3 regions of the Ruegeria sp. BE10 genome follow, and region 1 is predicted to be linked to each of the others. Evidence: riboswitches for the same ligand, from Rfam matches in the RefSeq annotation. Region 1 holds a riboswitch; each other region holds the start of a gene.
The links. A riboswitch is a leader RNA that binds a small molecule or an ion and turns the genes downstream of it on or off. The one in region 1 is predicted to bind thiamine pyrophosphate.

Region 1 (8,236 bases):
GTCAATGTAGGCGATATGCTGCACCGACTCTCCAACGGAAAGTTGTTGTCCACCCCGCACCGGGTTATCAATGCGACCGGACAACAGCGCTATTCCGTACCGTTCTTCTTCGACCCACATGTCTCTGCTGAAATCGCGCCGCTCCCTGGGACAGGGGCTGCGAGATTCGATCCCCTGAAGTTTGGACAGTTTCTGAGAGGAGAACTGGAAGCAAGCTACGACGCACATCAGGTTGGCCATTCGGATACCTAAAAGCACGCTGCGTTGGCAGTGACATTTCACTGACCGATATGAAACGAACGTCCGTATTGCAGTTGCTGCGACGCAGCTGTGCGGCTTCAGATCAAAATCCTCAATGGGCTGTTTCGGTATATGTGAGTAACGTCTGCCGTCCGGATACTGCGTTCGGTCCGAGGTCCGTATTGAGCCCAATTTGACCAATGCCGCAGGTTGCGTAAATGTCAGCTTTTAGGATTTTTGATATTGGGACACTACTTCTCTTATTCGATCCAGAACTGTGTCGATTTCTTCTTGCGTAAGTTGGACTAGCTCCAACACTATCTCCGACTGGTGGGTTAAATGGTCCATGATCCAGATCGAAGGTTCACCGGCTTTCAAAGCTGCTGCCATTTGTGCCGCATCAGGAAATTCTGACGATTTGGCAATGCAGAGATGCGCTCGATCAAATGGCAGATTTGTAGGATCAGGATTCGCTTTGGCCGTGATACCTTCAATCGTGTTCGCTACTGAGACAAATCGGGCAACCTTTTCCTTTTGTTCTGACGACCAAGCCTCTTTGTTAAGCTGTTGGCGAAGCTTCAAAGCAGTAAGGACACCGAGGAGAGCTTCCTTTGATGCCTTCATGCCGCGCCCTATTCCTTTTTCCTGTGCTCTGACTGCTGAAACCAGATCGGGCTTTCCAAGAACCAAACCTGATGTTGGGCCAGCTAAGTATTTTTGGCCGCTAATGAGAACCACGTCAGCTCCGGTATCCAGCAAGTCTTCAATGCGAAAATCCTGGGCCGCGCCATCAATCACCACTGGCAGATCATGTTCATGGGCCGCAGAGACTGCTTTTCGAAAATCCAGCATTTCGCCTCCAGTAAGTCTGGAGGAAACAAGCACTAAACAACACGCATCCAGTTTTGAACAAGCGTGAGCAAGGTCCTCAATGCCGCAAGCCGAATTGTCGCCCACAAGCTCCGGTTTCGCACCTGCAAGTCGGATAGCTTGCTCAATGGGATGACCGTAATTTACTGCGTGGTTTGCAGGCAAAATGACTCGGCTCTTGAGACCGCTTGCATCGGGAAGCTGTTTAATCGCGCCTGGGGAACTACCGGTCATAGAGGCCGCTACAGCCAATGTAATCGCAGCCGCACTGCAATGTACGACAGTGGCCGCGCTCGCATTGGTCATTTCGGCAATTTCTCGACCCACTGCATCATGGAGATCATCCATAATGAAGTGACGCCCTAAAGCATCGGAAACAGCTTCACAGACTTCTTTTGAGGATCGAGAAACACCAAGAGGTGTAAAAACACCTCTAGCATTGATCACTTCTGAGAGCGTGTTTTGCGTTCCAATCAGCATGTGGCAATTCTAGACTAAGTATCTGCCAATGCATAGGAAGCTGACCTTCAAATCACCGGCAGTAAAGTCCGGATTGTCCGCAAACTGTAAATTCACCCATCTTCTGATTGCGCACGTGCAGCGAATGTCCGCAATGTCGAGCCGCACTGCAGAATGCTGAACGACCGACTAAAGTCCGGTAAGGGCCGGAAGTGATCAGGCAGGGCACTTAGTCGCTCAACATTGTTCAACACAAAACCTTACGCTGTGAAGTTGTCGGTCTGCCAGTTGTGTCCGCTCTCGGAAGTTCCCAATGCGCGTCGCAGTCGACGATCGTATTGCTGCAGTCTGAGACAAGCTTGATAAGTCCAAATCAGCGAAATCCACCAAAATGCATGAGAATCTTAAGTCGTTGAATTATGGGGAAGACGAGTCTCAATAATTCAGTCCCATTATTTACGTACTCCGACAATTCTCCTTCAAAAGAGGCAATCTTCCCATAATACGTCTTATGTTAAATAGCAGCGTTTAACTTATCGTCGATTTGCGGAGTATCTGTCGAATAGGTCGGCCTGCGCATCAGATAGCGACCGTATTTCTGGTGACGTGCTGCACCGAACGGAAGGTCCCGGCTGTTCGAGAAAGTCTGAAACAAATGAATTTTGGTGCTTGTTTGAGCCGTGAACCTCAAGCTAAACCACCTGTACGCAGGGGAGTCCCACCAAGGGGACTGAGAGGCTGACGGGGCAATGCCCGGCGACGCGACCCTTTGAACCTGACCCAGTTGATACTGGCGTAGGAAGCTAGGGCGCGCAGGCCACAAAACCGGGCAAGCGCACTCCGAACAGGGGGCTGTCTGCCTTCTCGTTTCCCAAGCCAAAACTCATCTGGTGTCTTTTTAAGTTGAACTGCTTGAGGAGCACCAACATGAACGTCCCCAACCCCAAAATCACCGCTGGTGAGCTGCCCGCATCGCGCAAGATCTATGTAAACGGCACATTGCACCCGGATGTGCGCGTGCCAATGCGTGAAATTTCGGTCCACCCCACGGCGGGGGAGCCACCCTTGCCCGTGTATGACAGTTCAGGGCCGTATACCGATCCGCAGGTGATGACGGACATTCGGCAAGGTCTGGCGCCGCTGCGTCGCAAGTGGATTGAGGCTCGAGCAGATGTCGAAGAATATGATGGACGTGAGATCAAACCGGAAGACAACGGTTTTGTCGAAGGTGATCGGCTAACGCCCGAGTTCCCTGTGCGCCCGCGCCCTCTGCGCGCCAAGGATGGAAAGGCTGTGACGCAACTGGCCTATGCTCGCGCCGGCATCGTCACCCCGGAAATGGAATTCATCGCCATCCGTGAAAACCAACTGCGCGAGGCTGTCGTTGAACAGCGCGAAGGCAATGATTGGGGTGCAAACATCCCTGATTATGTGACCCCGGAATTCGTGCGGGACGAGGTCGCCGCTGGTCGCGCCATTATCCCTGCGAATATCAACCACCCAGAAAGCGAACCGATGATCATCGGGCGTAATTTCCTGGTCAAGATCAACGCCAATATGGGTACCTCGGCTGTGACCTCTTCGATGGAAGAAGAGGTCGATAAAATGGTCTGGTCGATCCGTTGGGGTGCTGATACCGTCATGGACCTGTCGACCGGCCGCAACATCCACAACACCCGTGAATGGATCATCCGCAACAGCCCGGTGCCGATTGGCACCGTGCCGTTGTATCAAGCGCTGGAAAAGGTCAACGGCATTGCGGAGGACCTGACATGGGAAGTGTTCCGTGACACGCTGATCGAACAGGCCGAACAAGGCGTCGACTATTTCACCATCCACGCAGGCGTGCGCCTGCATATGGTGCCGATGACGGTAAAACGGGTTACCGGTATTGTGTCGCGCGGTGGGTCGATCATGGCCAAGTGGTGCTTGCATCACCACAAGGAAAGCTTCCTCTATGAGCATTTCGACGAAATCTGCGACATCTGCCGGGCCTATGATGTGTCGTTCAGCCTAGGCGACGGTCTGCGCCCCGGCTCTATCGCCGACGCCAATGACGAGGCACAATTTGCCGAGCTTGAGACGCTGGGTGAGCTGACCAAAATCGCGTGGGCCAAGGATTGTCAGGTGATGATCGAAGGCCCCGGACACGTAGCCATGCACAAGATCAAAGAAAACATGGACAAGCAATTGGAGTGTTGCCACGAGGCGCCCTTTTACACGCTTGGCCCCCTGACCACCGATATCGCGCCGGGCTATGACCACATCACCAGCGGCATTGGTGCTGCGATGATTGGCTGGTTTGGTTGTGCGATGCTCTGCTATGTCACGCCTAAAGAACATCTGGGGCTGCCGGACCGGGATGATGTGAAAACTGGGGTTATTACTTATAAGATCGCCGCTCACGCCGCTGATTTGGCCAAAGGTCTGCCGGGCGCGCAACGTCGTGACGATGCGCTGTCCCGCGCCCGGTTCGAGTTCCGCTGGGAAGATCAGTTCAACCTGTCGCTGGACCCGGAAACGGCGCGGGAATTCCACGACCAAACCCTGCCCAAACAAGCGCATAAGGTGGCGCATTTCTGTTCAATGTGCGGGCCGAAATTCTGCTCGATGCGGATCAGCCATGACATTCGAACTGAAGCGCAGAAAGAGGGGATGGAGGCCATGGCCGCCAAATTCCGTGAAGGCGGCGACCTTTACATGCCCGTGAAAGACTAAACACCGCGGCGGAGCCGATCCTTTCGGCTCCGCACGCTCTTGCATTGAAGGGAAACTACTCTCAGGGCAATAGATCGGATACTTTGCTGAACCCAGTCAAATCGAAGCCAAATGAAATTGGCTCTCCGACCCTGTTTTTAGCGTCGATCTGCAATTGATTGCCTGCCCGCATCGCAGACATCCATTCCTGGGAAACTGGCGAACGGGCAAAACAACCTTGTGCCTCGCATGTTAGGAACTCCAGACGGGCGACCTCGGCATCATCCACCTTTGCAACCAGCCCTTCCGAGAACAAAAGACCGAATGGCAGGGTCAGCACGGTCTCAGTCTCGTCCTTACCTGCAGCCTTTATAAATGCGATGGACGTAAGCCTTTGGTTGTTTTCGGTCAAAACGATGCTTTGGGTCATTTCGCAGATCAACTCGGACCCAACGGCCCGATTGCTGCAATTGACCGACCATGGCGGCGCTGCGCCTTCTTGCGCAGCAAGGGGAGTTGCCAATCCCAATGTGACCCCCAAAGCGCTTATCCAAGTTTTCATCCTGCTGTCCCTCATCGATTAGAATTGTAGTCCAAGGCCAAGACCTACCTGCAGGGCCCTGGTTGAGTCTCCGAACAAATGATCGAGGCTCAGATTGACAAAGCTGCTGTCATCCAGCGCAAACAGCCCCAACCGGGCCGAGACCAAGCCATGCGCGTCGCCGACAAAGCTGGTGTTTGAAAACCCACCGTCAGCGGTGCTCGCTCCGTTGAACCCGGCGGTGACCGATACGGTATCATCTGACGAGAGAATGGCACCAACCTGAAAACTCGCGCGGAGCTTCTGCGAGGCACTCAGGGTTTGCTCGGTTCCGATTTCCAGCGAAGGCGTGAACGAATAGATCATCTCGCTATCGTCTTGCAGAACGACCCCCGCCAGGGTTGCATCGCCATTGCTTTCGGTTGCCAGACGCGTGGCATCAACGGCTACCTCAGGGCGCAGATAGGAACTGCCGCCCGCGAACCTGTGGTCATAAGCAAGGCTGAGACGCAGGTTCTGATGGTTCATCTTGTGCTTGATCTCGCTGACACCAACGGTGCTTACGATTTGCCCGTTGGGCAACACACCACTGATCCCGCCCGCGCTGAGCGTATCATAGTCTGACCAACCGGCCGACAGCTGGGCTGCAAACTCCCACGCGCCGGTGTATTTGGTCAGCGAGGCACCCAGATTGAACCGATCACCCGTTGCATTGTAATTCGACCCGTTCCGTAGGCTCATCTCGTCATAGCCTACCGCGAACCCGGCGAATAGCTCATCCCCAACCGGCAGACGGACACCAGCCGACAGGTTGGTGTCGTTGATGTCCAACTCTTCGTACATGCCGGTCTGATCGCGGTCATAAAAAGACCGCCCGCCTGAGAACCAGACACAATTGCGCGGGTCATCCCCGAACTGGTAATCGGTAAACCGTTCGCAATTGTGCAGCGTGTCCGCAAATACCCGGGTGCCATAAAGCGCATCCACGGCATCGGCGGCATAGTCGGCAGTCGACAGGCTTTCGATTGCGGCGATGACATCGGCCTCGGACTGCATGTTGCCGATCAAGGCGAACAGTTGGCCTTGGGCAGCCGATCCCTGCCCGTTCAGAACTTGGTTGATGTAATCCCCGATGGCCGCCTGATTGGCGTTCATGCCGGGGGTCGAATAATCCGGCGTGATCACCAGGTCGATCGAACTGCCGTCAGAGGTGGAGCCGTTCAGGCCGATGGAATAATCCAGCACCACAGTGTCCTCGATCAGCGTGCCCGCATCTGCGGCGGTTCCATCAGGATTGATGATGACAAGCGGCAAGGCCCTTTCCAGCGTATTCAGCAGTGGCACCAGCGTACCGCCCATGGTGGCATTACCGGTGGCATTAACCAGGTCGCTGTTGCCACCCGATGCCCCAGAGGTCAGGAAATACACGTCGAAGGTTGACGTTGCCGTTGCTCCAAAGGCCAGGCTTCCGGTCAGGTTCAATGTTTGGCTGACATTGCCGCTGAAGGTAAAGTCACTGGCCGCAACCGTCGCCGTCAAATCTCCGTCCAGACCCAGATTGGCCCCCAGTACAAAATCACCGTTCACCTGCATGAAGCCGTCAGCACCCAGATTGACCGTATCCAACGCATAGAAGTCCGCGCCGTCTTCGACGGTAAAGCCGTTAGTGCCTGCGCCAAGATCCATGTTGCCAAGGGCCGTACCCGCAAGCGAGATTTGTTCGTTGCCGTCGCCCCCATTCACCAATTGATCGTTGCCGGCGATCAACAGGGTATCTTTTGACAGGGTCAGCACATTGTCGGTACCGCCGTCCACAACGATTGATGCGACTGACCCCGCGTCGCCAGTGCCGCCCATGACGACGCCGTCAAAGCCAAGTGTGATCGCGTCTGCGCCATCGCGCCCCTCGGATTGTGCCAAGACGCCGATGCCGCCCTCGCCCACCGACAGGATGTTACCATCAAGCGTCATGTCGATGGCGCCACCAGAGCCCGCACCACCGGCAGCCCCGCGATAGACCGAGTCCACCATGCCACCGCCGCCGCCAAGCGACTGCGCCACAACACCAATCGCATTTTCGCCCGTCGTGACGATGTTGCCGGATTGCGAGAATCCGATATCGCCGCCATCACCGCCATTTGCAGCAGACAGGTTTACCGTGATCCGGCTGGCCTCCATATCGGTTGAAACGAGACCGCCGCCGCCACCGATACTTTGGATGACGAACCCGTGCGATCCAGTTCCACTGGTAGTCATGTCCCCGATATTTGCAAAGCCGACATCACCACCGTCACCGGTTGAATCGTCTTGCGCGCCCAGCGTTACATCCGCACGCCCCAGACCCGAGATGATAACTTCGCCCCCACCGGCACCGATACTCTGAACGCTTTGGCCAAAGGATCGGTCACCACTTGTGAACACGTTGCCGTCCAGCAAAAGGTCGATATCGCCGCCATCGTTGTTGAAGCTGGGATCAGAGCCCAGGATCACAGACGCGGCCTTTTCGATCCCGGCTTCGCCATCCGTATTGCTGTTCAGCACAAGCTTACCGCCGCCGCCGCCGATGGATTGTGCCGCTCCGGCGGACGAGAACGCGCCATCGGTGCCAACATCACCGGTCCGGCTTCCGTCCACGTCTCCGCCACCAGCGTCGTCCGTGTCAATCGCACCCAGACGTGCGGTGATGTCGATAGCGTCACCGTCTTGTACATCCACCGTAGTCGCGGATGTACCGCCGCCGCCACCAACACTCTGCAGCATCAGGCCGGTCGAGCGATCGCTTGTGGTGGCAATGTTACCGTTATGGGCCTGTGTGATCTGGTTGCCCGCCATACCCGACACGTCATCGCCACCAAGGGCGATATCGCTGCTGACGACCGAGCCGGTCGCGCCAGCGGTCGTGGTGGTGAAATCGACAGAGGCATCAGTATTGCCACCGCCGCCATTCACCGATTGGACAAAGACCGCTTCGCTGCCCACGCCATTGACCAGAATATCTCCGGTCGAATTGACAGTTACAGTGCCCACCGAACCGGTGGATCCCTCCCGAGCCCCCAGCGCCTGCGAGATTGTGTAATCCAGCACCGAGACCAGCGGGGATGACACCGAATAACCCGCGTTGCCGCCGCCGCCGCCAACGGATTGGGCATAGATGCCAAACCCGTTTTCGGCATTCACAACAATTGTGCCAGTGTGGTTGACCGTGACGTCTCCTCCATCAGAACCCGATCCGCCTGATCCGCCAATGGCGATCTTCGAATAGGATTTGCCCGTCATTGTGTTCTTAAGGTCGTTCACGTCCATCGCAACGGCCAGACCGCCATTGCCGCCGCCGCCACCGACAGATTGTGCAAAGATGCCGTAGGCGCCTGTGCCATCCACTTGAACGTCTCCGGTGTTGGTGACGACCACGTTGCCGGCAACATTGCC
Region 2 (8,236 bases), 190 kb from region 1:
TTTAAATGCGCGTCAATTATGCGCATGATTAATGCTGGCAACCTTTGGCGTCCGCTGCTGCCAATCCTATACAAAGGCAGATTATTGCTACGCGTCGCCCGGGTGGCGAAAGGGCACAGCAGAATACACCGTTTTCTGCGATAACTGTGGTGGAATCTTCCCTTGATCTCGCACTAAAAAGGCCCGAAATACCAAGTTTTTTACAAGGGCAACATTATGCAGAGCGTTCTCATCACCGGGTCAGCCGGTTTTATTGGCTTTCATCTGAGCAAGCTTCTGCTGGCCCAAGGGTACCACGTAGTGGGGTTGGACTCTCTGAACGATTATTATGATGTGTCGTTGAAAAAGGCCCGCCACGACATGCTGGCGCGCGAACCCAATGGTAAGAATTTTTCGCCCGTCATCGGCAAGGTCGAAACCCCCGGCCTGATGATGGAGCTGTTTGGGGAACATGGTTTTGACTATGTCATTCACCTCGCTGCCCAAGCTGGGGTGCGCTATTCGATCGAGAATCCGCGCTCGTATCTGGAAAGCAATGTGATAGGGACTTTCGAAATTCTGGAAGCGGCGCGGGCGCATCCGCCAAAACACATGCTGTTGGCTTCGACTTCTTCGGCCTTTGGCGCCAATACCGAGATGCCCTATAAGGAAACCCAACGCGCCGATCATCAGATGTCGTTCTACGCGGCCACCAAGAAATCGACCGAAAGCATGGCCCATTCCTATGCGCATCTGTTTGATTTGCCGATCACCATGTTCCGGTTTTTCACCGTCTATGGCCCTTGGGGTCGCCCGGACATGGCGCTGTTCAAATTCACCAAAGCGATCCTCGAGGGCAATGCGATCGACGTCTATAACCACGGTGACATGAAACGCGACTTTACCTATGTCGAAGATTTGGTTGAGGCGATCCGCCTTCTGATGGACGCCGTCCCTGTGCGCCGCGCAGACGGCAATGTTCCAGAAGGGGACAGTTTGTCACCGGTCGCCCCCCATCGAGTGGTGAATATCGGCAACAATGATGCGGTACAGCTGACCGCGTTTATTGAAGCCATCGAAACGGCCACTGGCATCAAGGCGAATAAAAACATGATGCCAATGCAGCCCGGTGACGTGCCCGCAACCTGGGCCGATGCATCGCTGCTCAGGGATTTGACCGGTTATCAACCAAGGACTTCGGTCGAAGATGGTGTGGCTGAGTTTGTTAAGTGGTACCGCGACTTTTATCGTCCCAACGCGGCTGGGACCGAAAGGTAAGATGGTTAGCCTTCAGGCCTAAAAGATTGGTGGCCGTCCTCTCAGTTTTGAGGTTCGGCCTCTGAAATTCTCAAGGGTAAAAACGCAAACCGTTCTAGTACCCGGAACGTAGTTCAAAACCTTTCCTACGGTGATTTTTCCACAGGGCGCTTATGTTGCGCATCTCTCAGTCCAACTGAACGAATGCCAATTTGAGCATCCAAAAAACACTTTAACCCGGTTGTCTTTTCGTCCGTTCCAACCTACTGACAACCTCACCTCGGGGTGCGTGGCCTGCCGCGCTGAGATGCCTTTGGCGAACCCGTAGAACCTGAACCGGCTAGAACCGGCGGAGGGAAAGGTAACGGTTTCATCCACCCTTGCCCTCTCGCCGCAATGGAGGATGACATGAAACATCTGATGATTGCTGCGGGACTTCTGAGCGCAACAGCGGCTGTCGCGGCCGACAAACCTCAGCTGACCGTTTACACCTATGACAGCTTTGTCTCGGACTGGGGTCCGGGCCCGAAAGTAGAAGAAGCTTTCGAAGCAGTATGCAACTGTGATCTGAACCTTGTGGGCGTCGAAGACGGCGCGGCGCTGTTGTCGCGTCTTCGGCTAGAGGGTGAAAACACGGACGCCGATGTGGTGCTTGGGCTGGACACCGGCCTGATCGCAGCGGCCAAGGAAACTGGCTTGTTTGCTCCCAATTCGGTCAGCGCCGATTATACCCTGCCGATTGAATGGTCAGATGACGTGTTCGCGCCTTATGACTGGGGCTATTTTGCTTTTGTCCATAACGCAGATGCGGCGGCACCTGCCAATTTCCGTGAACTGGCCGAGGGTGAAACAAAGATCATTATTCAAGACCCGCGCTCGTCCACTCCGGGTCTGGGGCTGCTGTTGTGGGTCAAAGCGTCTTATGGAGACGAAGCCCCCGAAATCTGGGCCGGGCTTGCCGACAATATCGTGACCGTGACCAAAGGTTGGTCCGAGGCGTATGGCCTGTTTCTTGAGGGTGAGGCGGACATGGTGCTCAGCTACACCACATCGCCTGCTTATCACTTGATCGCCGAGGATGACGCCAGCAAAGCAGCGGCCGCCTTTGATGAGGGCCACTATATGCAGGTTGAAGTTGCGGCGAAGCTGGCCGGTACCGATCAGCCCGAACTGGCGGATCAATTTCTGGAATTCATGGTTTCGGACACCTTCCAGCAGATCATCCCGACCACCAACTGGATGTATCCGGCAGTGACCCCTGCGGCTGGCCTGCCCGAAGGGTTTGACACGTTGATCACGCCTGAGAAATCCTTGCTGTATACCCCGGATGAAGCCGCCTCCGTGCGGGATCAGGCGCTTGCGGAATGGCTGGGCGCGCTCAGCCAGTAAGCCCTTGGCCGGGTGTTGGCGCAGCGGCACTGGTTGCTGCGCTGATATTGGGCACATTGGCCGCGGTAGCCCTGCGCGCTGATACAGCGGGTGGGTTGGGTCCGGCCGATTGGGCGGCGCTGCGCTTTACGCTGGTTCAGGCGGTGTTGTCTGCGCTGTTCAGTGCCGGGCTGGCTATTCCGGTCGCCCGGGCACTGGCGCGGCGTCGGTTTCGTGGACGGTCTGCCCTGATCGCCCTATTGGGCGCCCCCTTTATCCTGCCGGTCATCGTCGCGATCCTTGGGTTGTTGCAGGTTTTCGGACGTGCAGGCTGGATTTCAGATTTTTTAGGTCTGTTTGGTTTGCCGCCGCTGCGCATCTATGGGTTGCACGGGGTGGTTCTAGCCCATGTATTTTTCAACCTACCACTTGCCACGCGACTGATCCTGCAGGCGTGGCAGGAAATTCCGGCAGAAAGATTTCGGTTGGCCGCGCAATTGGGGTGCGACGGCTTTGCCATGTTCCGTCTGATCGAACTGCCAATGTTAAGGCGCATTCTGCCGGGTGTTCTGGCCGTGATCTTTGCGATTTGCCTGACTAGCTTTGCCGTCGCGTTGACTCTTGGCGGAGGGCCCCGCGCAACGACACTTGAACTCGCGATCTATCAATCCTTTACCTACGATTTCGACCTTGGCCGCGCGGCGTTGCTTTCTGCGGTGCAACTGGCTTTGACCGCTGCTGCCGCAATGGCTGCGCTGAAATTTTCGCGTGGTGAAGGGTTCGGCGCTGGATTGGATCGCGCTATACAACGATGGGATGGCGGCGCGCCCGCAATTGATGCGTGCTGGATCGGGCTCGCGGTAGCGTTTCTGCTTCTTCCTTTGGCTGCCGTGGCGATCTCTGGCCTATCTGGGTTGCTCGAAATGCCTGCCTTGGTGTTCCGTGCGGCGGTGATATCGGTTCTGGTTGCCACCGCCAGTACGATTGTTTTGTTGATGCTTGCACTGCCGATGGCCATGGCCGTTGCAACCGGTCGTCACGGGATTGTTGAGCTTAGCGGTATTCTGGGGCTGGCGGCTTCACCGTTGGTGATTGGCACCGGGCTGTTCATTCTGATCCGCCCCATCGCTAATCCAGTAACACTGGCATTGCCGGTAACCGCGCTGGTGAATGCCGTCATGGCCTTGCCCTTCGCGCTACGCATTCTGGTGCCGGCGGCCCGCGACGTGGTGGCGCGACACGGACGGCTTGCCCTGTCGCTGGACATGGACAAGAGAACATTCTTTGCCCGCGCCCTGTTGCCGCGCATGCGCCCACAGATCCGCTTTGCCACGGGTTTGTCAGCCGCGCTATCGATGGGAGATCTGGGAGTTATTGCCCTGTTCGCCGATCCACAGATCGCGACCTTGCCCTTGCAGATCTATCGGTTGATGGGGGCGTATCAGATGCAAGCAGCGGCCGGGGCAGCTCTGTTGCTGTTGTTGCTGTCGATGGGGGCATTCTGGCTATTGGATCGCGGAGGGCGGTTGCATGCTGAAACTTAAAGGCTGCGTAATCGAGAACGGAAAATTTTCGTTGCGTGCTGATTTTACCGTCGAGACCGGTGCCAGTGTAGCCATTATTGGGCCGTCTGGCGCGGGAAAGTCGACACTGCTTGAGGCGATTGCCGGGTTTCGTGACCTCAAACAGGGAAAGATATTCTGGGACGGAGACCTTATATCCAACCGCGCCCCTGGCAAGCGCCCTTTGGCGATGCTGTTTCAGGATGGCAATCTATTCCCACATCTGACGGTCGAACAGAATATCGCTTTGGGCTTGCGCCCGAATGGGCGGTTGACCGTTGATGAGCAATCTCAGGTCCAAACCGCACTAGATCGGGTTGCCCTGCCGGGTCTGGGTGATCGCAAGCCAGCCGAACTGTCTGGAGGTCAGCAAAGCCGGGTCGCATTAGCCCGGGTTCTTGTGCAGCGCCGTCAGATGTTGCTGCTGGACGAACCGTTTGCGGCGCTGGGGCCGGCACTGAAGGCTGAAATGCTTGATCTTGTGGCTGGGTTGCTGGCGGAAACCGGAACGACCCTGCTTATGGTCAGCCACGACCCGCAGGACGCGCGCCGCATTACCAGTCAGACGGTTCTTGTGTCTAACAAGCAGGCACATCCTCCTGCGCCGACCCGGGACCTTTTGGACAATCCACCGCCCAGCCTGCGCGACTATTTGGGGTAGGGACATTGGTTGGAAACCTGCGAAAGGAAACTCGCAGCCCGGCGCGTAGTTGAAAGGTTTCTGCACGCCGGACTGACAGGGAGGGACCTTATTTCCGGTTGTGGAAAATGAACCCGAGGAAGTTCAGCAGCAATTGCGCCGCAAGAATCTGTGTACTTTCGGTCTGGTCATAGGCAGGGGCGACCTCAACCAGATCAATGCCAACCACATTACCGCGTTTACTGAGTCCCTGAACGATTTCCAGGACATCATAGTACTGGAACCCGCCATGGCTGGGTGTTCCTGTTCCGGGCGCAATCGACGGGCAGAACGCGTCGATATCTATGGTGACGTAATAACGCGCACCTTCGGGGATACGATCCAAAACGCCCTCTGTTCCCAGTTTACGCACCTGTCGTACGGATAGGATATCTGAACCCCGCGCCCGCGCGTCGTCGTAACCTTCTTTCGCTGTTGAGGACACGTTGCGGATGCCCAGTTGGGTCATGCCCGAGACATATTCTTTTTCGATTGCCCGACGCATCGGGTTGCCGTGACCATCGGTGACGCCTTTGCGTTCGTCGACAAAGTCCAGATGCGCATCGATCTGGATCACGTGGATAGGTCCGTTCTTTGCGCAATCTTCTTCAAAGGCGCGGATGCACGGAATGTTGATCGAGTGATCTCCACCGATAGTCACCGGCAGAGCGCCCGCATCGAGGATTTTCTTCACACCGTATTCGATGTTGGCGTGGCTTTCCTCGGTCTTGGTATGGATGATGTCGGCATCGCCCAGATCGACAATGCGCACATCGCTGGCCAAATAGGTCGCGTCGTCTTCGTGGTCATAGGCACCGGCGTGGCCAAAGCTGAACAGGGTTGACGCTTCGCGCACAGCGCGCGGCCCAAACCGGGCACCGGATCGAAACTGACACCCGAAATCGAAAGGTGCACCAAGGACGGCGACATCAGCGTCGATCTTATCCCAATTCTCGACATAAGGTTTCTTGCCAAAGGTCGCGATGCCGACAAAAGGCAGGTTCAGACGACCAGATTCATAGCCATGACCCGACATGATTTCTCCGTTTCTTATGGGTTATCGGTACGCCAATTCCGGTAGGAACAGCGCGATTTGAGGGAAAGCCATCAGCAGCCCGGTGACAACCAAAAGGATGATCAGAAAGGGCGGCACGCCGCGGACCACCTCGACAAAGGGGCGGCGGAATACAGCGATGGCGGTGAACAGGTTGCAGCCAAAGGGGGGTGTGGCGGCGCCGATGGCGACTTGCAGTGTGATCAGAACGCCAACCAGTACCGGGTCTAACCCACTGGCCTTGATCATCGGCGCAAAGATCGGAACTAGGATCAGGATCACCACGATCGAGTCAACGAACATGCAGCCGAGGAAGAAGGCCACGTTGATCGCCAGCAACACCATAAGCGGGCTGGCTTGTTCCAGCCCCAGCGCTGCGATGATAGTCTGCGGCACTTGGGCAAAGCTAAGTGTCCAGCTAAAGGCGGCTCCGGCGGCAATCAGGATAAACACGACGGACGTGATGGCCCCTGTGGACAGGGCAATATCGAACAGGTCTCCAACCTTGATCGAGCGAAAGATCACAACCTCGAGGATGACAGCATAAAGCACGCAGATTGCCGCCGCTTCGGTGGGTGAGAACACGCCGCCATAGATGCCTCCGACGATGATCGCCGGAAATCCCATCGGCCACAGGGCTTTGCGCAACGCGGTAAAGCGCTGTCCCCACCCCTCGCGAGGCAGAACTGGGATATCGTGACGGTAAGCGTACACCATGCAATAGGCCGAGAATAACACTACGATCAGCAACCCGGGCAAGATGCCCGCGATGAAAAGCTGCGAAATCGACGTCCCCGAGACCACGCCATAGATGATCATGCCGATGGATGGCGGGATCAGATAGGCCAGATCAGCGGCATTTACGATCAACCCGATCGAAAAGCTGTCGCTATAGCCAGATTTCAGCATCCGCGGCCGCATCGCACCGCCAATGGCCACCACCGTCGCCTGGGTCGATCCGCACACCGCACCGAACAAGGCGCAGGCCGAGGTGACGGAAATTGCCAGGCCGCCTTTGATATGGCCCATGAAACTCATCACAAGATCGATAAGCCGGTTGGCGGAATGTCCTCGCGTGATGATATCAGCGGCCAAAATGAACATCGGCACCGCGATCAGCGCAGCCGGCTTCACGCCCCCGATCATCTGCTGGATCAGGATTTGCATGTTCATTTCAGGGAAATAGACGAGAAACCCCAGCACAGCCGCCGAAATCAGCGGCATTTTCATCGGAAAGCCTGCAAGAAGCAGAACAATCATGACGACTAGCATCAACTCGGTCATTTGTTTGCCTCCGTGGATTCTTCGTAGCGCTGGATTGCGGCTGCGGTTTCAGGGTCTTCGTAGCTGTCGACTTCGAGGTAGGAGACGTAGACTTCTTCCTCGGCGAAGTTCAGATTGCGGATCGCTGTTAGCAGGTACTGAAAGGACGTCAGGGTCAGTCCAATCACCACCCAGACGTAAGTCAGGTAGAGCGGCAATTGCAGTGCTGGGGTGATCCGGCCCCGTGACGCGACTTTCTGGACGTACTCCAGCGCGTACCAGGCCAGAACCGCCATCACTAAGGCAGTGGTCGCTGCGATCACGACCATCAGGCCCTTGCGCAGTTTGATCGGCAGCGCGTCATAGATTGCGGACATGCGGATATGGATGCCTTTGCGGGTGGCGTAGCCCAGCCCCATGAAGGTGACGATGACGATCAGGAACTCGTTCAGTTCCTCGGAAAAGTAGATGGACTGGTTGAACACGTACCGGCCAAAGACATTGGCAATAGTGTTCACGGCCATCAGGATGATCCCCCAGCCCAGGATCCAGACTTCGATCCGTCCGATGACGGCGTCAATCTTTCCCAAAAAGCCGAAAGGAGTGGAAGTCGTGGTCTGCATGATGTCCCCCCTTTTTTGAAAGCCTCACGCGCAAAGCGCGTGAGGAAGTTTTGGTGAGTGGTGGGGGAGGGATTAGTTGCCCGCGAGTTCCGCTTGCAGTGCGTCCAGTAGCTCCTGACCACGCGCGCCGACGGTGTCGATATATGCGCTTGAGGTTTCGGTGCTGCGGGCGCGGAAGGCATCACGTTCTTCTTCGGTCAGGACAACCATACCGATGTCGGGCTTGGCTTCCTTGATGATGTCCAAACGTTGCTGGTTAAAGTCCGTGACGACGCCGTCAATGAAGCCGGTCATGTCGGCCATGGTGTCACGCACCAGTTGCTGACGGTCAGGGCTGAGGGTTTCGAACCAATCAGAGCCCGCGACCACAGTGGTCACCAGTTCCTGCTCACCGGCCCAGATCAGGTGGCTGGTCACTTCGTAGAACTTCATCTCTTCGATGGTCGGGATC
Region 3 (8,236 bases), on a different contig from region 1:
ATGGACGGCTCGCAGCCGAAGGTCATCGAAAACGCCGAAGGGGCGCGGACCACGCCCTCGATCGTCGCCTTCACCGAAGATGAGCGACTGGTCGGTCAGCCTGCAAAACGCCAGGCGGTCACCAACCCCGACAACACGATCTTTGGTGTTAAGCGTCTGATCGGTCGTCGTGTGGATGATGCAGAAGTCGAAAAAGACAAGAAAATGGTGCCGTACGCCATCGTCGATGGCGGCAATGGCGACGCGTGGGTTGAAGCCCGCGGTGAAAAGTACTCCCCAAGCCAGATCTCGGCCTTCACTCTGGGCAAGATGAAGGAAACCGCCGAGAGCTATCTGGGTGAGGAAGTCACGCAAGCCGTGATCACCGTTCCTGCATATTTCAACGACGCACAGCGTCAGGCCACCAAAGACGCCGGTAAAATCGCCGGTCTGGAAGTGCTGCGGATCATCAACGAACCGACAGCGGCTGCGCTGGCCTATGGTCTGGACAAAGAAGAAACTCAAACCATCGCGGTCTATGACCTTGGTGGCGGTACTTTCGACGTGACTATTCTGGAAATCGACGACGGCCTGTTCGAGGTCAAATCGACCAACGGTGACACCTTCCTGGGTGGTGAAGACTTTGACATGCGCATCGTCAACTACCTGGCGGATGAGTTCAAAAAGGAACACGGTGTCGACCTGTCGCAAGACAAGATGGCGCTGCAGCGTCTGAAAGAAGCTGCTGAGAAAGCCAAGATTGAGCTGTCTTCGACTTCGCAAACCGAAATCAACCAGCCGTTCATCTCGATGGGTTCGAACGGTCAGCCGCTGCACATGGTCATGAAACTGACCCGTGCCAAGCTGGAATCGCTGGTTTCGGACCTGATCAAAAAGTCGATGAAGCCCTGCCAGGCCGCTCTAAAAGACGCTGGTCTGTCGGCTGGCGACATTGACGAAGTTGTTCTGGTCGGTGGTATGACCCGGATGCCGAAAGTGATCGAAGAGGTCACCAAGTTTTTCGGGAAAGAGCCGCACAAGGGTGTGAACCCGGACGAAGTGGTTGCCATGGGCGCCGCCATCCAGGCCGGTGTTCTGCAGGGCGACGTCAAAGACGTTGTTCTGCTGGACGTGACCCCGCTGTCGCTGGGGATTGAGACGCTGGGTGGCGTGTTCACCCGCCTGATCGATCGCAACACCACGATCCCGACCAAAAAGTCTCAGGTCTTCTCGACCGCCGAGGACAACCAGAACGCCGTAACCATCCGCGTGTTCCAGGGTGAGCGTGAAATGGCTGCGGACAACAAGATCCTGGGTCAGTTCAACCTCGAAGATATCCCGCCTGCACCGCGCGGCATGCCTCAGATCGAGGTGACTTTTGATATCGACGCCAACGGCATTGTCTCGGTTTCGGCCAAGGACAAAGGCACGGGCAAAGAGCAGAAGATCACCATCCAGGCCTCGGGCGGTCTGTCGGATGAAGACATCGACAAGATGGTCAAGGACGCCGAAGAGAACGCGGAAGCCGACAAGGAACGCCGCGAGCTGGTAGACGCCAAGAACCAGGCGGAAAGCCTCATCCACTCGACCGAAAAGTCGATGGAAGAGCATGCCGACAAGGTCGACCCGACCACCATCGAAGCCATCGAGCTGGCAATTGCCGCGCTGAAGGACGAGCTGGAGACCGAGAATGCCGACAAGATCAAGTCGGGCATCCAGAACGTCACCGAAGCGGCCATGAAGCTGGGCGAAGCCATCTATAAGGCGCAAGCCGAAGAAGGTGAGGATGAGCCTGCGGCGGCAGATGCTGCGCCGGGTGAGGACGACATTGTTGACGCCGAGTTCGAAGATCTGGACGACGACAAGCGTAACTAACGGGTAACCGGGCCAATGTGGGCCGGTCCGGTTGCCGGGCCGGCCCAAATACGTTGAGGCTGAAGGAAATACTGATGTCAAAACGCGACTACTACGATGTGCTCGGCGTATCAAAGGGCGCATCAGCGGATGAAATCAAAAAGGGTTTTCGCAAGAAAGCCAAAGAGTTGCATCCCGATCGCAACAAAGACAACCCGGATGCCGAGTCGCAGTTCAAAGAAGCCAACGAGGCTTATGATGTTCTGCGCGACGCCGACAAAAAGGCCGCATATGACCGTTTCGGCCATGCCGCCTTTGAAAACGGTATGGGCGGCGGTGGTGGTCGTCCGGGCGGCGGCTTTGGTCAGGGTGATTTCTCCAGCGCATTCTCAGACGTGTTCGACGATCTGTTCGGCGATTTCATGGGCGGTCAGCGTGGCGGCCCCGGTGGCGGGCGCCGAGCGGCGCGCGGATCGGACCTGCGCTATAACCTGCGCGTGACGCTGGAAGAGGCGTTCGCGGGCCTGCAGAAAACCATCAGTGTTCCTGCCGCCGTGGCCTGTTCGGCCTGTGACGGATCGGGCGCAGAAGGCGGAGTGGAGCCAACCACCTGTCCAACCTGTTCGGGCATGGGCAAGGTGCGTGCACAGCAGGGTTTCTTTACCGTCGAACGATCCTGCCCGACCTGTTCGGGTCTGGGTCAGATCATCAAGAACCCCTGTAAAGCCTGTGGCGGTGCAGGCCGCGTGGAAAAAGAACGCGCTCTCTCCGTCAACATCCCCGCCGGTGTCGAGACCGGAACCCGCATCCGCCTGGCGGGTGAGGGTGAAGCTGGGATGCGCGGTGGCCCTCCGGGTGATCTGTATATCTTTGTCGAAGTGTCGGATCACAAGCTGTTCGAACGCGACAGCGTGAACCTGTATTGCCGCGTCCCTGTCAGCATGGCCAAGGCCGCGCTGGGCGGTTCGATCGAAGTGCCAACCATCGATGGTGGCCGCGGCCGCGTGCAAATACCAGCAGGCAGCCAATCGGGCCGTCAGATGCGCCTGCGCGGCAAAGGCATGCCCGCCCTGCGTGGCGGCGGTGTGGGTGACATGTTCATCGAACTGGCGGTGGAAACGCCGGTCAACCTGACCAGTCGCCAAAAAGAACTGCTGAAAGAGTTCGACGATTTGGGTGAGGATAACCACCCGGAATCAAAAAGCTTTTTCTCATCCGTCAAATCCTTTTGGGATGGGATGAAGGGCTAAGATCACTCCACCAAGTTGCCAAAAGGCCGATCCCCTTGGGTCGGCTTTTTTCGTTTTATAGGTCCAGTTTGTCCATGAACTTCGCGAAAATTGGCCCTTGAATCCTTTCGCATCCCCTGAGATTGTCGCGCCAACCGTTGGGGTGCCCTGATCAAGGGGCTGAGAGGCGTGAATGCGCTAACCCATCGAACCTGATCCGGGCAATACCGGCGTAGGGAACGGTCTACACACACAGACGTTTTCCATGCTGCGTTGCCCCCTGAAGATGGAGCAACGATATGGCGCATATTGCCCTGACAATTGCGGGCTCGGACAGTGGCGGTGGGGCCGGGATTCAGGCCGATCTCAAGGCGATGTCTGCGTTGGGCGTGTATGGGGCCAGCGTGATCACGGCGGTCACGGCGCAGAACACGCGGGCTGTGACCGCAGTGCACGGCATACCGCTCAACGTAGTGGCCGCTCAGATCGAGGCGGTGCTGACCGACCTGGATGTAGGCGCGATCAAGATCGGCATGCTTGCGACCCCTGAAATTATTCAAACCGTTGCCGAGACTATCGCTGGGTATGATGGCCCCGTCGTTCTGGACCCGGTGATGATCTCCAAATCTGGCGATGCCTTGCTGGCACAGGATGCGGTTCAGACCCTGCGTGATGTTCTTGTGCCCCAAGCGACCATGCTTACCCCGAACTTACCCGAGGCCGCTTGTTTGCTGGGCACCTCGGACGCCGAATCCCCCGATCAGATGATCGCGCAGGGGATGGCGCTGTGCGGGCTGGGGGCGCGGTCGGTATTGATGAAAGGCGGACATGGGCGCGGCGACGTTTGCCACGACGTCTTGCTTGATCCTTCGGGAGTTGTGGCAGAATTCACCGCCCCCCGGTGCGATACGCGCAACACGCATGGCACCGGTTGCACCCTGTCGTCTTCGATAGCAGCCGGGCTGGCGCGAGGGCTGGGCCTGACCGATGCGGTCGCGCAGGCGCATGAGTATCTGCAAGGGGCCATTGCTAAAGCTGACGGTCTGATGGTCGGACAAGGGCATGGCCCGGTTCATCATTTCCATCGGGTCTGGCCCGCGTGACGGTCTGGTCGGTCATAGGGGCCGGTGTGGCCGGGCTGGCCGTAGCCAGCGAGCTAGTGTTGCGCGGGGCCAAGGTTCAGATCTTTGATCCCAGTGGTCCACCTGGCCCGCATGGGTGTTCTTGGTGGGCTGGCGGTATGCTGGCCCCATGGTGCGAGTTTGAAAACGCCGAAGAACCGGTGTTGCGGCTGGGCAAGGCTGCGTTCGAGTGGTGGTCTACGCGTACTCGGGTGGAACAACGTGGCACGCTGGTTGTTGCCAACCCGCGTGATCTGCCGGATTTGCGTCGGTTCGCCCGTCGGACCGGGGGGTATACCGAGATTAGTCAGGCTGAAATTGCCAATTTAGAGCCTGATCTAACCAGTTTGACCAAAGGTCTGCATTTCACGGATGAGGCTCATCTGAACCCGCGACAGGCGCTGCGGGATCTGCACCGCCAATTGCTGGACCAAGGGGTAGTCTTCCACCGGAAACTGGCCCCGACCCAGCTGGAGAATGCAATCGATTGCCGCGGTCTGCACGGGCGTGAGGTTTTGCACGACCTGCGCGGCGTCAAGGGAGAGATGTTGGTGATCCGCTGCCCGGACGTGACCCTGACGCGACCTGTACGTCTACTGCATCCAAGGATGCCGCTGTACATCGTGCCGCGTGGGGATGGTGTCTACATGCTGGGCGCAACGATGATCGAAAGCGAAGACAGCAGCCGCATCACGGCCCGATCCATGCTGGAACTGCTCAGCGCCGCCTATGCGCTGAACCCCGCCTTTGGCGAGGCCGAGGTGCTTGAGATCGGTGTCGATCTGCGCCCGGCTTTTCCCGACAACCTGCCCCGCATCCGGCGGCTGGGGCATACGATTTATGCCAACGGACTGTACCGCCATGGCTATCTGCTGGCCCCAGCGCTGGCGCAGGGAGTGGCCGATCTGGCGTTGGACAACAAACATTCGGAGATGGTTGATGAAGATCGTGCTTAATGGTGAATCGCGCGAGGTGCGCGCCGAAATCCTCTCGGATCTGTTGGTCGAATGCGGGTTCTCTGGACGGGTAGCGACAGCTGTAAACGAAGACTTTGTGCCCTCGGGTCTGCGCATTGCTCAAAAGTTGACCGATGGCGACCGGGTTGAAGTCGTCGCGCCGATGCAGGGAGGCTGAGGATGAAAAGCTTTTATGGGACCCAACTTCCCAACTCATTGATGCTGGGCACGGCGCAGTACCCCAGCCCCGCCATTCTGGAACAGGCGTTTCGCGAGAGCGGCGCGGGTGTTGCCACAGTTTCCTTGCGCCGTGAATCCGGGGCTGGGCAGACCTTCTGGCAGATGATCCGCGAGCTGGGCGTGCTGATCTTGCCAAACACTGCTGGGTGCCACACGGTCAAAGAAGCCGTAACCACCGCCCATATGGCGCGTGAGGTGTTTGACACTAATTGGATCAAGCTGGAACTGATCGGCCACACTGACAGTTTGCAGCCAGATGTGTTTCAACTGGTCGAGGCCGCGCGCATACTGACCGAGGACGGGTTTCACGTATTCCCCTACACCACCGACGACCTGATCGTGGGCGAGCGTCTGCTGGCCGCCGGGTGCGAGGTGCTGATGCCTTGGGGTGCACCCATCGGGTCGGGGCGCGGGCTGAACAATGAATATGCCCTGCGCGCGATGCGGGCCGAATTCCCCGACATACCGCTGGTAGTGGATGCGGGCGTCGGCCTGCCCAGTCACGCCGCGCAGGCGATGGAGTTGGGTTATGACGCCGTTCTGCTGAATACCGCTGTCGCTCGCGCCGGAAACCCTGTGGCCATGGCCCGCGCAATGATGCTGGCGATTCAGGCCGGGCAACTGGCGCATCAAGCCGACCCGATCGAGGCGCGCGATATGGCCGAACCATCAACTCCGGTAATCGGAAAGGCCTTCTTATCATGATGTTAGACCGGTTCTATCCGATCTTCGACCACTCTGACTGGTTGCGCCGGATGCTGCCCCTGGATGTGAAGCTGGTGCAACTGCGGATCAAGGATCAGCTTGATGTGATCATACGGGAACAGATCGCCCAATCGTTGGAACTATGCCGTGCCCACGGCACCGTGCTGGTGGTCAATGATCATTGGCAGGCGGCTATCGACGCTGGTTGTGAGTGGATTCATCTCGGGCAAGAGGATCTGGACGAGGCCGATCTGAAAGCCATCCGCAAGGCGGGGCTGAAACTGGGTGTCTCTACCCACGATGATGATGAATTAGAGCGTGTCCTGACCATGGACCCGGATTATGTGGCTTTGGGCCCGGTCTATCCGACGATCCTGAAAAAAATGAAATGGGAACAGCAGGGCCTGCCACGCGTCACCGAATGGAAGGCACGGGTGGGGGATATCCCTCTGGTCGCGATTGGCGGCATGAGCGTTGAGCGGGCGCCGGGCGTCTTGCAGGCGGGGGCCGACATCGTCTCGGTCGTCACGGACATCACGCTGAATTCCGATCCAGAAACCCGCGTTCGCGAATGGATCGAGGTCACGAGATGAGCCGCTATGCCCGCCAGATGATCCTGCCCGAGGTTGGACCGGCAGGCCAGACCCGCCTGTCGGCAGCGCGGGTTCTGGTGGTGGGCGCAGGCGGATTAGCCTCCCCGGTCTTACCCTTGTTGGCCGGGGCCGGGGTTGGGCATATAACCATCCTGGACCGGGATCAGATCGCGCTATCGAACCTGCATCGGCAGACATTGTTCGCTGAATCCGACTGTGGGCGCGCCAAGGCCAAAGTCGCCGCAGAACGCTGCCGGGCGCTGAATGGTGACATCACCGTAATGGCTGAGAATCAGGCTCTAACAAACCAGAATGTGTTAAATTTTGTCCGCAGCTCTGACATTGTTCTGGACTGCGCGGACAGTTATGCGGCCAGCTATATCCTGTCGGATACCTGTTTGTTGCAGGGCAAGCCGCTGATCAGCGCATCCGTATTGGGGCTGACCGGCTATGTCGGTGGGTTCTGTGCTGGCGCGCCGTCCTTGCGTGCGGTGTTTCCGGATGCACCGGATAGCGGCGCGAGCTGTGCAACGGCCGGCGTGCTGGGCCCTGTCGTTGGGGTGATAGGTGCCTTGCAGGCGCAAATGGCGCTGGGCGTGATCCTTGGCCTGGACCCCTCGCCTTTGGGACAGTTGGTACAGTTCGACGCCCGCACGCTGCGCAACAGCACATTCAGATTTGACGGCGCACCGGAACCGGGGCACTACTTTCGATTTCTTTCCGCCAGCCAATTGACCGAAGATGATGTGATCATTGAACTGCGCACCCGGGACGAGGCCCCCGAGCCTCTTCACAGCAGGGCACGTCGGGACATTGTTGAATCCCTGAAAACAGAGCCTAACAAAGGAAAAAGACTTGTGCTTTGTTGCTCTAGCGGATTGCGCGCATGGCGGGCGGCTGAGCAAATTCAATCGGATTGGGCCGGTGAGATTGTCCTGGTTGCAGCCTCAACTACATGAGTGAATTGATACACGAGGTAGGTGGAAACCGGTGACTATCGACCAAAAGGGTCTAAGGTCGTTTGGGCGCGTTAACCTTTCGGAAACCGATTCTGCGCAAATCTGAACGCATGACTCAGGACGCCTTTGCCGAAGCCCCGATGCTGTTTGAAAGTGACGAAGCCCCGGTGGCGCCCCTGCCCTCGGGTCGGTTACCGTCCTACATCAAAGATCACCGGAAACGCCTGCGGGAACGGTTCATGTCAGGTGGATCGGCGGCGATGCCGGATTATGAGCTGTTGGAACTGGTGCTGTTCCGTTCAATCCCGCGGCAGGATGTAAAGCCGCTGGCACGGGCGCTGATGGACACGTTTGGGGATTTCAACCGGGTTCTGACCGCGCCCGAGGAACGGCTGCGTCAGATCAAGGGCGTTGGTGACACGGTGATCACCGATTTGAAGATACTTGAGGCCTGCGCCCATCGCATGGCCCGCGCGCGGGTGATGCAGCGGCACGTGATTTCAGGTTGGGATGCACTGCTTGACTATTGTCACACCACGATGGCCCATCGCGAGACGGAGCAGTTCCGGGTGTTCTATCTGGATCGCAAGAACGTGCTAA

Region 2: it holds a riboswitch for thiamine pyrophosphate, as region 1 does, so the genes downstream of both, thiB (thiamine ABC transporter substrate binding subunit) here and thiC (phosphomethylpyrimidine synthase ThiC) in region 1, are expected to answer to the same signal.
Region 3: it holds a riboswitch for thiamine pyrophosphate, as region 1 does, so the genes downstream of both, thiD (bifunctional hydroxymethylpyrimidine kinase/phosphomethylpyrimidine kinase) here and thiC (phosphomethylpyrimidine synthase ThiC) in region 1, are expected to answer to the same signal.

Annotation. Positions count from the first base shown of each region.
Region 1 covers NZ_JBQFTX010000010.1:11,769-20,004, reverse strand. The annotation lists gene ACR0M2_RS18395 (isopenicillin N synthase family dioxygenase) at 1-252, shown strand, start outside; gene ACR0M2_RS18390 (aminotransferase class V-fold PLP-dependent enzyme) at 469-1,590, opposite strand; TPP riboswitch at 2,269-2,388, shown strand; gene thiC (phosphomethylpyrimidine synthase ThiC) at 2,497-4,287, shown strand; gene ACR0M2_RS18380 (invasion associated locus B family protein) at 4,349-4,828, opposite strand; gene ACR0M2_RS18375 (hypothetical protein) at 4,847-8,236, opposite strand, start outside.
Region 2 covers NZ_JBQFTX010000010.1:196,930-205,165, forward strand. The annotation lists gene ACR0M2_RS19160 (GDP-mannose 4,6-dehydratase) at 217-1,257, shown strand; TPP riboswitch at 1,508-1,612, shown strand; gene thiB (thiamine ABC transporter substrate binding subunit) at 1,645-2,625, shown strand; gene ACR0M2_RS19170 (ABC transporter permease family protein) at 2,601-4,148, shown strand; gene ACR0M2_RS19175 (thiamine ABC transporter ATP-binding protein) at 4,135-4,827, shown strand; gene speB (agmatinase) at 4,916-5,881, opposite strand; gene ACR0M2_RS19185 (TRAP transporter large permease) at 5,903-7,183, opposite strand; gene ACR0M2_RS19190 (TRAP transporter small permease) at 7,180-7,785, opposite strand; gene ACR0M2_RS19195 (TRAP transporter substrate-binding protein) at 7,858-8,236, opposite strand, start outside.
Region 3 covers NZ_JBQFTX010000005.1:80,456-88,691, forward strand. The annotation lists gene dnaK (molecular chaperone DnaK) at 1-1,854, shown strand, start outside; gene dnaJ (molecular chaperone DnaJ) at 1,929-3,083, shown strand; TPP riboswitch at 3,212-3,318, shown strand; gene thiD (bifunctional hydroxymethylpyrimidine kinase/phosphomethylpyrimidine kinase) at 3,362-4,165, shown strand; gene ACR0M2_RS12740 (FAD-dependent oxidoreductase) at 4,162-5,139, shown strand; gene thiS (sulfur carrier protein ThiS) at 5,123-5,317, shown strand; gene ACR0M2_RS12750 (thiazole synthase) at 5,320-6,084, shown strand; gene ACR0M2_RS12755 (thiamine phosphate synthase) at 6,081-6,677, shown strand; gene ACR0M2_RS12760 (HesA/MoeB/ThiF family protein) at 6,674-7,636, shown strand; gene radC (RadC family protein) at 7,747-8,236, shown strand, end outside.